DNA from 4 places in the Micromonospora sp. IBHARD004 genome. Region 1 is predicted to be linked to each of the others. Evidence: riboswitches for the same ligand, from Rfam matches in the RefSeq annotation. Region 1 holds a riboswitch; each other region holds the start of a gene.
What was found. Region 1 has a riboswitch for cyclic di-AMP ahead of ACTWO6_RS11325 (C39 family peptidase). Riboswitches for the same ligand answer to the same signal wherever they lie in the genome.

Region 1 (3,646 bases):
CCCTGACCGAGTGCGTCAACCGCTCCGACGCGCTGGTCTCGGACGTCTCCGGGGTCATCTCGGACTACCTCTACTCCGGCAAGCCGTACGCGGTCACGGACATGGGCGTCGACGGCGAGCACTTCGTCGAGCGGTTCCCGCTGGCCGGCTCCGGTTACGTGCTGCGCCGGGACGTGTCCAACGTGGACGAGGTGCTGACGCAGCTGCTCGGCACCGACCCGAAGGCGGCCGACCGCTGGGCCACCCGGAGCCGCTACCTCGGCGACTTCCCGGCCGACTCGTACGCGGAGGCGTTCCTCGACGCCGCCCGCCGGCAGCTCGAGCCGGACTGGAACCCGCCGGCGCCCCGGGCCGCCGACGCCGTCGCCCGGGACGGGTCACCCCTCTCCCCCACGCCCTGACCACTGCGGGGGCAAGGTCGTCGGGCTGGCCGCCGGTGTACAGACGCGCCGCGATGGCGTCGGCGGTCAGGCGCTGCGCGAATGTAACCACCTCGGCCGGACCGCGCATCAGTGGTACGGGTCGAGGAGGGCGAGGACCGCCTCCGGGTCCTCGACGTGGGCGTTGTGCCCGAGGCCGGGCAGGGTGGCCACCGGGACGCCGAACTCCTTGAGCTGGGCATCGGTCACCATCGGATCCTGCTCGCCGCGGGCCAGCAGGACCGGCACGTCGGTCGCCGCGAGCAGGGCCGGCAGCCGCGGCTCCCCCACCCCGAACGCGGCCGGGTCCATCGCCAGCCGCCAGCGGCCGTCCTCCCGGCGCAGTCCGGCGTCGACCACCGGGTGGTCCGGGGCGAAGAGACCGGTGAGGCCGGAGACGCGCAGGTAACGGCGGGCGGCCTCGTCCCGGCTGGCGAACCAGGTGACCGGCCGCTCGGCCAGCTCCCGGGCCCTGTCCAGCTCGGCGGGCGACCAGACCGCCTTGATGCCGAGCCCGACCACCGCGTCGACGGGCAGGCCGAGCTGCCGCGCGGCCAGCGCCAACGCCACCACCCCGCCGAGCGAGTGCCCGAGCACCACCAGCCGGTCCCGCGGCCCCAGCCGGTCGGCGACCGGCGCCAGGCCCGCCACCACCCGCCGGGCCAGGGCCGCGAAGGTGTACGCCGGCAGCGGCGGCGACCAACCGTGCCCGGCCAGGTCGGGGGCGAGCCAACGCCCCGCCCAGCGGCGCTCCAGCAGCGGCGCCCAGGGCAGCCACACCTCGCCGGTGGCGCCCAGGCCGTGCAGCAGCAACAGCTGGCGGGTACCCGTCTCGTCACCCATACGGCGCAGTGTGCCACCGGTCGGACACCACGCGCGAGAGCCCGCAGTGGGCCGTCTGGTCGGGCATACGACGTCGGGCACCGGCTCAGAGAGCCGGTGCCCGACGGGTGACGCGGAGTGGATCAGGCGGAGTAGCCGCGGGTGGCCATCCAGTTCGCCAGGTCGATCGTGGTGACCCAGTACGCCGGCAGCGCCGGGTTCGCCGAGTCGGCGATCCGCACGGTCCGACCGTCGTTCTTGTAGCCGACCACCGCGATGTAGTGGCCGCCCGGGTAGGAGTGCCAGCCGCCGTCGGTGTCGGTGGCGTCGCCCGCGACGTTGGCGACGACGCCCCGCCCGTCGGTGATCGCCTTGACCACGTCGGCCTGCAGCTGGTCCATCTGCGCGGGGGTGGCCGCGCCCGGGATCATGTGGGTCCGGTACGGGTTGCCCTTGACCATCTGGTTCAGACCTCGGGTGGTGTCCTCGGCCGAGTTGGTGCCCATCTCGGTGGTGCCGAGCGGGCCGGCCAGCGCGTCCTGGGTCGTCTCGATGCCCGTCGCGCTGAGCGCGTTCCGGACCGCGGCCGGGCCGCAGTTGTAGTAGTAGATCTGCGCCTCGTAGTTGTAGTCCAGGACCTTGGTCGACGGCGGCTTCGGCGCCGCCTTGCGGGTCAGGTCCGGGTCCGGCTTCGCCGAGGTCGCCGTCGGCGACGGCTTGGGGCTGGGCGACGTCGACGGGACGGCGGCAATCCGCTCCTGGTTGCGGGTCGCCACGTCGCCGAGGCGCGGGGCCAGCTCCGCGGCGACGGCGGTGGCCTCCTGGCGGACGGGCGCGTCGCCGGTGTTGGCGAGCAGGGCGCCGGTGCCGGAGGCCAGGACGAGCGCGGCGGCGGAGCCGGCGACGATCTGGTACGGGCGCTCGGTGGCGAGGCGCCGCAACTGCCGCTTCAGGGTGTGCTTCACGTTTGGTCCTCCACGGGGGCGGGAGCGGCGCACGCCGGCCCGACGCGCGGAGGAACTCACGCGCGACGAGACATCTTGGGCGGTACGGCCGCGGGGCAGGGGAGCCCGGTCAACCGGGCGGCAGGGCGGATGCCCGAATCAGCTCGCCGGTCAGGCGAGCGACGGCACCGCGGCGCCGTGGAGGCGGGGGGACGAACGAGAGCTGGGATCGGGTTCCACGAGGATGGAAACTCCTTCCGACACCGCCTACCGGGTTAGCTGACGGATTCGGGCGGGAAGATCGCCCTACCGCGGGCCGTGGCTCGCGGATTCACCCCGGACGTGCACTGGGTCCCCGGTTCGTGAGATCACGATTGAGCGGGTCGGCGCGGCGTCGCCTCTTGCGATCGGAAACCGCACCGGACGCGCCGACACTACCGGTGGGTACCCGCCCTGCCAAGCGCCCCTCACCTGCTTAAACCTCGGTCACCATTACTCTGACCGGAACAGCCCGTCACTGACGTTACTCAATGGGACGAGCAGTTATGACGGAACCGTCGGGCGACAATCGGACATCGGGTGGCGAGCGACCGAAAATTGCGGTGCTCGATCACCCCGACTGACCCCGATGACCGTTTCCCGATTCGCGTGACCAGGCTCACCAAATTCAGGTCACAATTCAGCCAACCCGCGCCGGGCGCCAGCGCGCCGGGCGGGCCGGGGCGGCGCCGGCCGCCACCGGGGCGAGGGCCTGGGTCACCGCCTCCGCGCGGCGTACCGGCACCGGGCCGGGGCGCAGCGCCGCCGCGGCGGCGTACGCCTCCACGGCCAGCGCCCGGGCCGCCTCGGCGGCCAGCTCCGCGTCCCGCCAGGCCCGCTGCTCCCGCTCGGCCGCCGCACGGTAGCCGGCCAGCCGGCCGTCCCGCACCACCCGGGCGAGGACGATCTCCTGCTCCGCCGGGTGCCGGCGCGGGTCCCACCCGTTCCGGTGCGCGAGGACGTCGGCGAGCTGCCGCGCCGACAGCTCACCCCGCCAGTGCGCCGCCATCGCGGCGTGCCGCAGCCACCGCTCCCGGGCGGCGTACTCCGCGGGGGTCCGCGGGGTACGCGGCGCGGGCAGCACGGCGGCGCCGGCGAGCCGACGGGCGGCGCTCTCCGCCTCGTCGTACGCCCGCCAGGCCCGGTCGACCTCGTCCTGGGCGCGCAGCCACCGCTCCCGCCGTCGACGCGCGGTCTGCGCGGCCCCGGCGGCGGCCACCGCCACCTCGTCGGCGTACCGGCACAGATCGGCGAGGCGGGCCGCCTCCTCGGCGGCCGGGTCGGGGACCGGCGCGGCGTCCGACGGGATCTCCCGCTCCGGGCGGGCGACCAGCACGGCGAGCACGGCCAGGGCGAGCAGGAGCAGGGCCGACCAGATGGCGGCGGCCTGCGGAACCTCGATCAGGAACTGGTAGAGAACTG
Region 2 (3,646 bases), 2.2 Mb from region 1:
CAGCCGACGAAGGCCGGCTGGTTGGTGGCGACGTCCGGGTCGATGGTGACCAGGCCGGTCTGCGGCGTGCCGGTCGAGTGGAACGGCGCCTTCATCAGCTCGAAGTAGTGCGACCAGTCCCAGTAGGGGCCCGGGTCCCAGTGCATCCCGGCCACGGTCCCGGCGGTGGTGCCCGGAACGTTGTCGTGGCCGAGGATGTGCTGCCGGTCCAGCGGGATCTGGAACCGCAGCGCCAGGTGGCGGACCAGCTTGGCCGAGGTCCGGTACATCGCCTCGGTGTACCAGGTGCCGTGGCCGGCGAAGCCCTCGTGCTCGATGCCGATGGACTTGGCGTTGACGTACCAGTTGCCGGCGTGCCAGCCGACGTCCTTGGCCTTGATGTGCTGGGCCACGTAGCCGTCCACCGAGCGCAGCGTGTAGTGCCAGCCCAGGTAGGTCTTGGTCTGCACCAGCTTCACGCTCGGGCCGAAGTAGCCCTCGGTGTCGTGGATGACGATGTACTCGAGCTTCTGCTGGGCCGGCCGGTCGCCGAGGTCGTGGTTGCCGTAGTCGCCCGGGTTCGGGCCGTACTTCTCGTACGGCGCGGGGATCCACTCGCAGGCGAGGCGGACCGGGCATTCCAGGCCGTCGGGCCGCTCGGCGCGGCGCAGCCCGAGCCGGTGCAGCCCGGACTCGTCGGGGGTCACCTCGCGGGCGGCGAGGGTGACCCGCTGGCCGTCGTCGGTGGTCCGGGTGGCGCCGACGCTGATCTGGTCGTACACCTCGTCGGCGAAGGCCGCCGCGGCATCCTCGGTGTCCGCGCCGGAGTACCGGGCCACCGCGCCGTACCAGGCCGCCGGGTCGCTGCCGGCGCCGACCGGCGCGGCCAGTTCCCTCTGGTACGACGCGAGCAGCGCCGCCCCGCCGCGGATGTTGGCGGTGGCGTCGGTGCGCAGTGTCTCCTCGGGTACGCCGGTGAGCGCGGCGGCGGCGTCGAGGGTCTGCAGGGACGCCCGCGGCAGGAGGTCCCCGGTCGGCTCGGCCGCCGCGGTGGAATCGATGACCAGGGGCCGGGACTCGTCGCCCCGGGGGTCCTCGTTCTCGTCGACGTGCGAGCTGGAGGGCGTGGCGACGACCTGGTCGGCGTCGGTCAGGTGCATCGGCCCGTAGCCGCCGCTGGTGCTCGGCTGGCCGGGGTGGGTGTCCCAGCGGGACTCCAGGTACGACACGCCGAGCAGGACGCTCTCCGGCACGCCGTACTCGGCGGCGGCCGCGGCGTACTGCTGCTGGCGGTCGGTTGGCTCGGCGGACCCGGCGGCCAGGGGCTCGGCGGCGACGGGTCCGGTGCTGAGAAGGGCGGTCGCCGCAGCCACGGCGGTGGCGAGCAGAACTCGTCTGCTCGGCGGCAAGGGTGGACGGAGCATGGAACCTCCAGATCGGGCGGAAGTCACTGCGTGCTCACCCTCACCCCACGCATGGTGTTGGGTCAATACCTTTCCCCGCAGTGATGTTGAGTGAAAGAAACCTTCACCGCCGCGATCCCCGGAAATTTGGGTACGGAGTGTCACGGCGCCGTGGGTTGCGGATTGATAACGGCGATCTCTACTCTGGTCAATCGTCGGCCGGTGTGTGCATCGTCCAACCCGGGTGGTGACGGTCCGACACCGCCGAGTCGCCTCCGGGCGAGCCGGGAACCCAGGTACCTGGGGTGAATCCGCAGCACTGCGGTAGGGCGGCTCCCTTCCCGCCCGAACCCGTCAGCTAACCCGGTAGGCGGTCAGCGAAGAAGGAGTACGGAAGCCCGGTGGCACACCATGCCCCGCGGCGACCGTCCGTCCGGTCGGTCGACCGGATGACGGCTGCGCCGCGTCCACGCTGGTCCCGCTTCACCACCGCACTCGCCGCCCTGGCCGGCACCGCCGTCATCCTGACCGGCGGCGCCACGGCGGCCCACGCCGAACCGTCGGTCGCCGAGATCGAGCGCCAGATCGACCAGGACTGGAACAAGCTCGAACCGATCATCGAGCAGCACAACGCCACCCGCCAGGACCTCGCCGTCAAGCGGAAGCAGGCAGCGGCCCTGGCCAAGCAGATCACCCCGCTGCAGCTCCAGGTCGACCTCGCCATGGGCCAGGTCGGAGGTCTTGCCGCCGACGCGTACAAGGGCGACAACCTGTCGACCGTGAACGCGCTGCTGGGCAGCCGGTCGCCGAGCGACGTCGTCGCCGGCCTCGAACTGCTCGACCGCTTCGCCCACCGCCAGCAGCAGCAGGTGCGCAACGTCGTCGAACTCCGCGACCAGCTGGCCGCCAAGAAGAAGCCGCTGGACGAGATGGTCGCCCAGCTGACCCGGACCGAGGCCCAGCTCGCGGCGAAGAAGAAGCAGATCAACGCCGAGATCGCCCGCCTGGACAAGCTCCGGCTGAAGGTCTACGGCAGCGGTGGCGGCGGTCCGCTGCGGCCCGCGCCCTGTCCGTCCGGCTACCCGGGCGGCCCCGCCGGGGTCGCGGTCAAGTTCGCCTGCGCCCAGATCGGCAAGATCTACGTCTGGGGAGCCGCCGGCCCGGACCACTACGATTGCTCCGGCCTGACCATGGCCGCCTGGGCCAAGGCCGGCGTCTCGCTGCCGCACAACGCCCGCCAGCAGCACGACGTCACCCGCCGGGTCAGCCGGAGCGAGCTGCGCGCCGGGGACCTCGTCTTCTACTACAGCGACCTGCACCACGTCGCCATGTACGTCGGCGGCGGCTGGGTGGTGCACGCCTCCCAGTCCGGCAAGCCGATCACGATGAAACGCGTCGACGACGGCCAGATCAACAGCTACGGCCGACCGGGCTGATCCATCGGAAGGGGCTCCCGCGTGGCGGGGGCCCCTTCCGCCGTCAGCGGGTCGGCCAGGTGCGCCAGAGATGCCATGCGGGCTTGGCTGTCACTGGTGGCGGTGGTCATCGTGCCTCTCACCTGCGGCGGGAGTGGTGAGGCGTGGGGGACATCGGTGGCCGGTCGCGAACCTGTGACGGCCTGGAGACGGCCTGGCGGTCGCGGACACCGAACGCCAGGCCTGCTCCGCTGACCGGAATCGAAGCGCACTGTCAGCTTGGGAATCGCACAAGATCGCATCGTCCTGCAGCCCAGCCGCTGGTCGGTCCGGTCCTGGACGGCCTGACTTGGCCCCTGGTGGCACCCGCTTGTGGCCCGTGGATGGCCCGGCAGTTTCGACTGCCGTTGGCGGAAGTGGCTCAGCGACGGTTACGAGATCGGCGGACCGCCCAGACCCCGCCAACGATCGCCGCAGCAGTCGGCAAGAGGCAGCAGAGCGTCAGGACCAACAGGTGCCACGGCTTGAGAGCTCCCATGGCCGTGAGGATAGGCACCGCTCCCCAACACCGCTGTCCCTGCGGAGCCTCAGTTTGGAAGATGCTTGATCACCGGGTTGATGTCCGAAACGCCTGGTCGGTCAGGAGCGATGCTGTGGTGACCGCTCGCATTGTGGCCCGTGGATGGCCCGTCGGCCTCGCTCTCTGCCGGCCTACCTCAGAGAGCGGACCCGCTGGGGTGCTGGTCTGACGGCGTCGCTCGACGGTGCACGCGTGCTACCCGGATGGCCCAGGGGGCGATGAGGGTGCCGAGGATGCCGAGGTCTGCGGCGATACCGATCATGAAGGCT
Region 3 (3,646 bases), 1.1 Mb from region 1:
GCACGCGGACAGCCTGAGCCGACCGGTGTGTGGGTCCTACGGCTCGTCGGCTCGCAGAATGCTGGCGAGTATGTCGTTGAATGCTTCGGTCGAACTCGGGTGGGTGTAGACGGCGTCGCGGAGCTCGGCTGCCTTGATCCCGTGCCGCATGGCGAGCGCGACCGTGTTGATGATTTCCTGCGCGTCGATGCTCAGCAGGGCGGCGCCGAGAATCTCGTCCGTTTCGGCATCGATCACGAACTTCATCACGCCGCGGGTCTCCTCGACGGCGTAGGCCCGAGGCATCGCCACGATCTCGGCGACGGGTTGGCTCGCGATTTTCACCCGGTGCCCGGCCTGGCGGGCTTCCCGCTCCGTCATTCCCACGGTCGCCAGCGGTGGGGTCATGAACAGAGTGCGGGGGACGACGACGCGGTCGGTCGTCGTGCGCCGGCCCTCGCCGGTGAGCTGGTCGAGGACGATGCGGCTGTCGTCGAGCGAGAGATAGGTGGTGAACTGCGCTTCGCCCTTGACGTCTCCGACGGCGTAGATGTGCGGCTGGCTCGTCCGAAGGTGCTCGTCGGCCTCAATCTCTCCTGCCACTGTGGTGCGGACGCCAGCGGCGTCCAGCCCGAGGTCGCGCGTTGCCAGCACCCGGCCGGTGGCGGCGAGGATGGCGTCGACTTCGACGCTGTGCTGCTGGCCGTCCTTGTCGTAGATCACCGTCGCGCCGCTCTCGCCGTCGCGTACCTGGGTGACGTGCGCACCGGTGACGATTTCGATCCCGTCGCCCGCCAGGATGCTCTCGGCCACGGCCGCGATGTCATCGTCCTCCCGGCCCAAAAGGCTGGCAGCGCGCACGAACATGGTGACCTGGGAGCCGAACGCGCGGTAGATCGAGGCGAACTCGATCCCGAGGTACCCGCCGCCGACGATCGCGAGCCGCGGCGGCAGGAGCGTTGACTCAATCAGATCCCTGCTTGTCAGGGTGCGCTTGCTGCCGGCAGGCCGGGGATGTCAGGAACGATCGGTTCCGAGCCAGTGTCGATCAAGATTGTGTCGGCGGCGACGGTGAGCTGCTCGTCGGCCGTCACGACGCTGACGGAGTGCGGGTCGATGAAGGTGGAGCGCCCCGTGAGCACCGTCACCGTCTCGATGCTGTCCAACGCGTCGAAGTTGCCGCGACGCATCATCTCCCGGATGGCCTGGACCTCCCGGACTGACCGTTGGTACCAGTCCTGCGCCGGGTCATCCGGCCGGCCTTTGTGGGAACGGTCGACGAGTCCCTTCGTCGGTACGCAGCCCACGTTGGGGCAGGTGCCGCCGTACATGCGGTCCGACTGCTCCACGAGCACGATGCGCTTGCCGAGCCGGCCCATCTTCGCGGCTACGGTCTTACCCCCCTTGCCGAAGCCGATGACGAGAATGTCGGCGTGAAGAATTCTGTTCACGGCACCCATATCTCCGGTCTCCAACATAGCCATTCGGCCATTGGCGAGCGTGAAACCAAGCAATATCGATCCAAATAGCGCCGGCCCATGCTATCTGAAGACGCGCCGCTCCGTGATTCAAACGGGTTATAGCCGCCATAAGGAGGAAGCTTGCAGCCGAGAAGTCAAACCCGTAGCGTCGGCGCATCCGGCCGGGTCGTCAAGTCATCAACGCGATGACGCTCGGGCCGGACCGCCCAATCGCGATCATGTGAGCCGGGGAACCAACCGAACATTGGGTGAATCCAGGGCCCGACGGTCATGGAAGGGCGCATCCTCCCGCCCGAACCCGTCATGGCCAACTGGATCGCCACCCGCGGCTACTCCGCCTGACCGCACCACGCCACGCGCGGCCGAAGGTGCTGCTCGCGGAGTGTGCCCGATGAGGAACACTGTAGGCACGGATCCGTCGTACGACAGTTCGGCGGATCCGTGCCGTCAGTTCCACCCTCGTGGAAGCCGGCCGTCATACATCACGGACCGCAAATAGGCCACCCCCGACCGCCAATGCCCCGGAGGCGTATGCCGCCAGCACGTCCGAGCCGGCCCCAAGGATCGAGCGGTGCGGTTCCCGACCTGGCCAAGCCTCACGCGAGCCGTTACCGCAGGAGAACAGTGCGCAGGTTGAGGGTCAAGATTAGAGCCGTTTAAGATTCGATTAGCGGAACCTTATCGTACGCATAATTCCGGCACCCAATGTGCCCGCTTGACAGCGCAGTGAATTGGCGTCGCCGGCTCGTTGATTTCTTTGGGCCGTCCTCACTAATGTTGGTCAGCGTCCGTTCCGGATGTCGGTCTCCACCTGGAGTACCCCGGGACGGCCACCGCCGAGTCGCTGGACGTCACTGGCGTCGACAGGCGAGCCGGGGAACCACCGCAGGTTTCGGGGTGAATCCGCATCAGCGGTAGGGCGCCTTCCACGCCCGAACCCGTCAGCTAACCCGGCAGGCGGTCGAGGTCTGTGCACCGTGACGTGCGTCGGCCTCGAGTGGAAGGAGCCGAACCCGTTGCCACCCGTGCGCACCCGGCCCGCCGGATCGCGTCTATTCACCAGAATCCTCGCCGTCGCGGCGGCGGCCATGGTGGCCGTCGGGCCAGCGGCCCACGCCCACGCCGCACCGTCGGCCGCCGATGTACAGCAGCAGATCGAAGCGGCGTGGCAAAAGCTCGAACCCGTCATCGAGCAGTACAACAAGGTCCGGTCGGAACTGGCCACGAACCAGCGGAGATCGGCCGAACTGAGCCGGAGGATCGAGCCACTCGGCAAGTCGGTGGAGATCAGCAGGACCCGGGTCCAGGGGATTGTGGCGGGGTACTACAAGCAGGCAAAGTCGCTTTCCACATTCAACGCCCTGCTGTCCCGCGGCTCGCCGCCGACCGCGTTGGGGGATCAGCTCGCGCTCGTGAATCAGGTGGCAAATTCGGAGCAGCGACAGATCACCCGGCTGTCGGACCAGCAGGCGAGCTACGACGCCGACAAGAAGAAGGTTGACGCGCTGATCGCGATACAGCAGCGCCAGCAGGCCCAGTTGGCGGCTCGCAAGAAGGCCATCGACGCCGAGATCAAGCGGCTGGATGCGCTACACAGACAGGTCGCCGCCGCGGAGGCGACCGCAGCGGCCAAGGCGGCCGCGGACGCCGCGGCGGCCAGAGCCGCAGCCGCCGCGCAGACAGCCGCCACCGCGAGCAGCACCTCACCCATCACGTCGACCAGTTCGCTGTTCATCGGTGGGAAGTGTCCCGCCGTCCCCATCACGGGAAGCGGCGGCGTCGCGGCGAAGACCGCGTGCAATCAGATCGGCGAGCCGTACGTGTGGGCGGCCGACGGTCCCGACTCGTTCGACTGCTCCGGCCTGACCCAGTACGCGTGGGCGTCGGCCGGGGTGCAGCTGGACCATTACACAGGTTCTCAGTGGACCGCAGGTGTGGCGGTGAGCAGAGCAAACCTTCGCACGGGTGACCTCGTCTTCTTCTACTCCGATCACCATCACGTGGGCATCTACGTCGGCAACGGACTGATCGTCCACGCCCCGCATACCGGGGACGTGGTCCGAATGGCCCAGTTGGCGAATATGCCTTACAGCGGTGCTCGCCGCCCCGGCTGACCGTCCGGTCCCGAGCCCCTGAAAGACAGCCCCGATCGGGGACGATGCCTAGGGCGTGCTGGGCAGCCGGAC
Region 4 (3,646 bases), 1.7 Mb from region 1:
GCCGACCTGCTCGCCCGGATGACCCTGGACGAGAAGATCGGCCAGATGACCCAGGCCGAGCGCGGCTCGGTGACCGCCGCCGACCTGACCACCTACCGGCTCGGCTCGCTGCTCTCCGGTGGCGGCTCCGCGCCCTCGCCCAACACCGCGACCGGTTGGGCCGACATGTACGACGGCTTCCAGCGGGCCGCCCTCGCCACGCCGCTGGCCATCCCGATGATCTATGGCGTGGACGCCGTGCACGGGCACAACAACGTGGTCGGCGCGACGATCTTCCCGCACAACATCGGGCTCGGGGCGACCCGCGACCCGGCCCTGGTGCAGCAGATCGGCCAGGCGGTGGCCGAGGAGGTCTCCGGCACCGGCGTCGACTGGGACTTCGCGCCCTGCCTCTGCGTGGCCCGCAACGACCGGTGGGGCCGCACCTACGAGTCGTTCGGCGAGACGCCGGACCTGCCCTCGGAGATGTCCACCCTGGTCACCGGTCTGCAGGGCACGACCCTGGGCGGCGCCACCTCGGTGCTCGCCACCGCCAAGCACTACGTCGGCGACGGCGGCACCACCGGCGGCGACGACCAGGGCGACACCCAGCTGACCGAGGCCGAGCTGCGGGCGATCCACCTGCCCCCGTTCCAGGCCGCGGTGCAGCGCGGCGTCGGCTCAGTGATGATCTCCTACAGCAGCTGGAACGGCGTCAAGATGCACGGCAACCAGTACCTGATCACCACCGTCCTCAAGGGCGAACTCGGCTTCAGCGGCTTCGTCGTCTCCGACTGGAACGGTATCGACCAGATCGACGGCAGCTCCGGCTTCACCGCCGCCGAGGTCACCGCCGCGATCAACGCCGGCATCGACATGGTCATGGTGCCCACCGCCTGGAAGAACTTCATCAGCACCCTGCGCGCCGAGGTGCAGAACGGGCACGTGCCGCTGAGCCGGATCGACGACGCGAACCGGCGCATCCTGACCAGGAAGTTCGAGCTGGGCCTCTTCGAGCGCCCGTACACCGACCGGACCTGGACCCCGACGGTGGGCAACGCCGCCCACCGGGCGCTGGCCCGGCAGGCCGTGCGCCAGTCCCAGGTGCTGCTGAAGAACGCCGGCGGCGTGCTGCCGCTGGCGCGGGACAACAACAAGATCTTCGTGGCCGGCCGGAACGCCGACAACATCGGCAACCAGAGCGGCGGCTGGACCATCTCCTGGCAGGGCTCGTCCGGCGCCATCACCCCGGGCACGACGATCCTGCAGGGCATCCGGGCCGCGGTCGGTCCGACCACGACGATCACCTACAACCAGCGCGGCACCGGCATCGACGGCAGCTACCGGGCCGCGATCGCCGTCGTCGGCGAGACACCGTACGCGGAGGGCCAGGGCGACCGGACCGGCAGCATGAGCCTGGACCGGGAGGACCTGCGCACCATCGCCACCCTGCGTAACGCCGGCGTGCCGGTGATCGTGGTGCTGGTGTCCGGCCGGCCGCTGGACATCGCCGCTGGGCTGCCCGGCTGGAACGCGCTGCTGGCGTCCTGGCTGCCCGGCACCGAGGGCGCCGGCGTGGCCGACGTCCTCTTCGGTGCCGCGCCGGTCGGAAAACTGCCGATGACCTGGATGAACTCGGTCAGTCAGCAGCCCATCAACGCCGGCGACGGGCAGGTTCCGCTCTTCCCGCAGGGCTACGGCCTGACGTACTGAACGCGTTCGCGGAGGCCGCCGGGCGTCTACCCGGCGGCCTCCCTATTGCACGTTCGGGAGTGTCGCAACTCGAAGTTCCGCGCCTTCGCCCGGCCGGGTGAAGAACTTCACAAGAAGTGGGCGATCGTCCGAAATCGTTCCTAACGTCGTATGCGTTCGCGATCGCGGACACCACGGACCGGCAACGCCTAATCCCGCCGCCGGCCCGTCGGTACCTGGACCTCAGGCGGGAGCGGGGGACCCACACGTTCCTCGGTGCTCGACACCTCGGGGTGAAGCCGCCTGACGGCGGCCGGGCTCCTCGGCCCGAACCCGACAGCTCACCTCGTCGGCGTGGAGGAAACCACACCATGGCAACTGAATACACCGCACGCCACCGACGGACCAGCGCGCGCCGCCTCGCCGTCGGGGCGCTCGTCGTCGGTGCCGCGACCGGCGCCGCCGCGATCCTCGGCCCGGCCGCCCCGGCCAGCGCGGCCAGCGTCAACTGGGACGCCATCGCCCAGTGCGAGTCCGGCGGCAACTGGCACATCAACACCGGCAACGGCTACTACGGCGGCCTCCAGTTCTCCAAGAGCACCTGGAACGGCTACGGCGGCCAGAAGTACGCCAGCCGCGCCGACCTGGCCAGCCGCGGCGAGCAGATCGCCATCGCCGAGAAGGTCCTCGACGGGCAGGGCATCGGCGCCTGGCCGGTCTGCGGCAAGAAGGGCGGCTCGACCCGGCAGTACTCCACCAAGGACTCCGGCTCGACGTCCCGGTCGGACTCGGGATCGAAGTCGAAGGCGGAGAAGCGCTCCTCGCGGAGCGAGCAGCCGGCGACCCGCAGCCACCGGCGTACCGCGCCGGCCTCGGGTGACTCGACCACCACGTACGTGGTCAAGCCGGGCGACACGCTGTCGATGATCGCCGACGTACGGGACCTCGCCGGCGGTTGGCACGCGCTGTACGAGCGCAACAAGCGCGTGGTCGGCGCCGATCCGGGTCTCATCTTCCCGGGCCAGCAGCTCCGGCTGCGCTGACGTACCGCCGGAATCCGGCCCCGTGGGCCGGTGCCGGCGCAGCCGACGAACGCCCGGCCGGTGCTCCGGCCGGGCGTTCGCCGTCGTGGTGGACGTGGTGCCGGTGTCCCGGGCGGGCCGGATGGCGGATTGCTATCGTCACGGTGCTCGTGAAGGACGTGAAGAAAGCGCGGGTATGACCAACGAACCGTTCTCCGCGGCCGCGAGCCTCGATGAGCTGCTGACCCGGACGGAGCAGGCGCTGTCGGCGATGCGCTCCCGGCCCGCCGAGCACACCGACGGCGATGCGGAGGAGCTGCTCCGCGCCACCGGCACCGCGGCCGACGGGCTGGTGCGGGCCGTGGTCGTCCAGGGTGGGCGGTTGGAGTCCGTCGCCGTCGACCCGCGACTGTCGGCCGAGGGGATCGAGGCGGTCTGCGCACACGTCGTGGTGGCCGTCAACGCCGCCCTCGCCGACCTCGACACCCAGGTCAGCTCCTCGGCGCGGGCCGACGTGGACGCCCTGGCCGCCCGGCTCGGTGGGTTGCGGGAGCAGTCGAGGCGGCAGATGGAGATGTTCAGCCAGGCGATGGAGCACGCCGCCGCCCGGCTGGGCGGCGGCCGGACGGGCTGACCCGCGCCGGTCGGCGAAATGTCGGTGCCCCGGATCACAATCCCGGGATGGAGAAACCGCGGATCGTGACGGCCGAGGAGTGGCAGCGGGAACGCGACGAGCTGCTCAAGGCCGAGAAGGAAGCCACCCGGGCGCTGGACGCCCTCGCCGCGCGGCGTCGTCGTCTCCCGATGGTCAAGTTCGACAACGCGTACGTGTTCGACTCGCCCACCGGCCCGAAGACCCTGCTCGACCTCTTCGAGGCTCGGGACCAGCTCGTCGTCTACCAGTTCATGGACAGCGGCCCGGACCACTTCTGTCCGGGCTGCACGGCGTTCAC

Region 2: another riboswitch for cyclic di-AMP. It lies ahead of ACTWO6_RS00495 (C40 family peptidase); the one in region 1 lies ahead of ACTWO6_RS11325 (C39 family peptidase).
Region 3: another riboswitch for cyclic di-AMP. It lies ahead of ACTWO6_RS06150 (NlpC/P60 family protein); the one in region 1 lies ahead of ACTWO6_RS11325 (C39 family peptidase).
Region 4: another riboswitch for cyclic di-AMP. It lies ahead of ACTWO6_RS19750 (transglycosylase family protein); the one in region 1 lies ahead of ACTWO6_RS11325 (C39 family peptidase).

Annotation. Positions count from the first base shown of each region.
Region 1 is NZ_CP199934.1:2,320,955-2,324,600, reverse strand. Features, by position in the region: gene ACTWO6_RS11335 (CDP-glycerol glycerophosphotransferase family protein) at 1-401, shown strand, start outside; gene ACTWO6_RS11330 (alpha/beta fold hydrolase) at 510-1,262, opposite strand; gene ACTWO6_RS11325 (C39 family peptidase) at 1,385-2,206, opposite strand; cyclic di-AMP (ydaO/yuaA leader) riboswitch at 2,435-2,576, opposite strand; gene ACTWO6_RS11320 (hypothetical protein) at 2,865-3,646, opposite strand, start outside.
Region 2 is NZ_CP199934.1:103,443-107,088, forward strand. Features, by position in the region: gene ACTWO6_RS00490 (N-acetylmuramoyl-L-alanine amidase) at 1-1,403, opposite strand, end outside; cyclic di-AMP (ydaO/yuaA leader) riboswitch at 1,635-1,770, shown strand; gene ACTWO6_RS00495 (C40 family peptidase) at 1,832-2,818, shown strand; gene ACTWO6_RS00500 (low temperature requirement protein A) at 3,514-3,646, opposite strand, start outside.
Region 3 is NZ_CP199934.1:1,253,291-1,256,936, reverse strand. Features, by position in the region: gene ACTWO6_RS06160 (FAD-dependent oxidoreductase) at 37-915, opposite strand; gene ACTWO6_RS06155 (FAD-dependent oxidoreductase) at 963-1,463, opposite strand; cyclic di-AMP (ydaO/yuaA leader) riboswitch at 2,285-2,435, shown strand; gene ACTWO6_RS06150 (NlpC/P60 family protein) at 2,438-3,574, shown strand; gene ACTWO6_RS06145 (sensor histidine kinase) at 3,623-3,646, opposite strand, start outside.
Region 4 is NZ_CP199934.1:4,055,265-4,058,910, reverse strand. Features, by position in the region: gene ACTWO6_RS19755 (glycoside hydrolase family 3 protein) at 1-1,692, shown strand, start outside; cyclic di-AMP (ydaO/yuaA leader) riboswitch at 1,868-2,041, shown strand; gene ACTWO6_RS19750 (transglycosylase family protein) at 2,043-2,714, shown strand; gene ACTWO6_RS19745 (YbaB/EbfC family nucleoid-associated protein) at 2,890-3,327, shown strand; gene ACTWO6_RS19740 (DUF899 domain-containing protein) at 3,375-3,646, shown strand, end outside.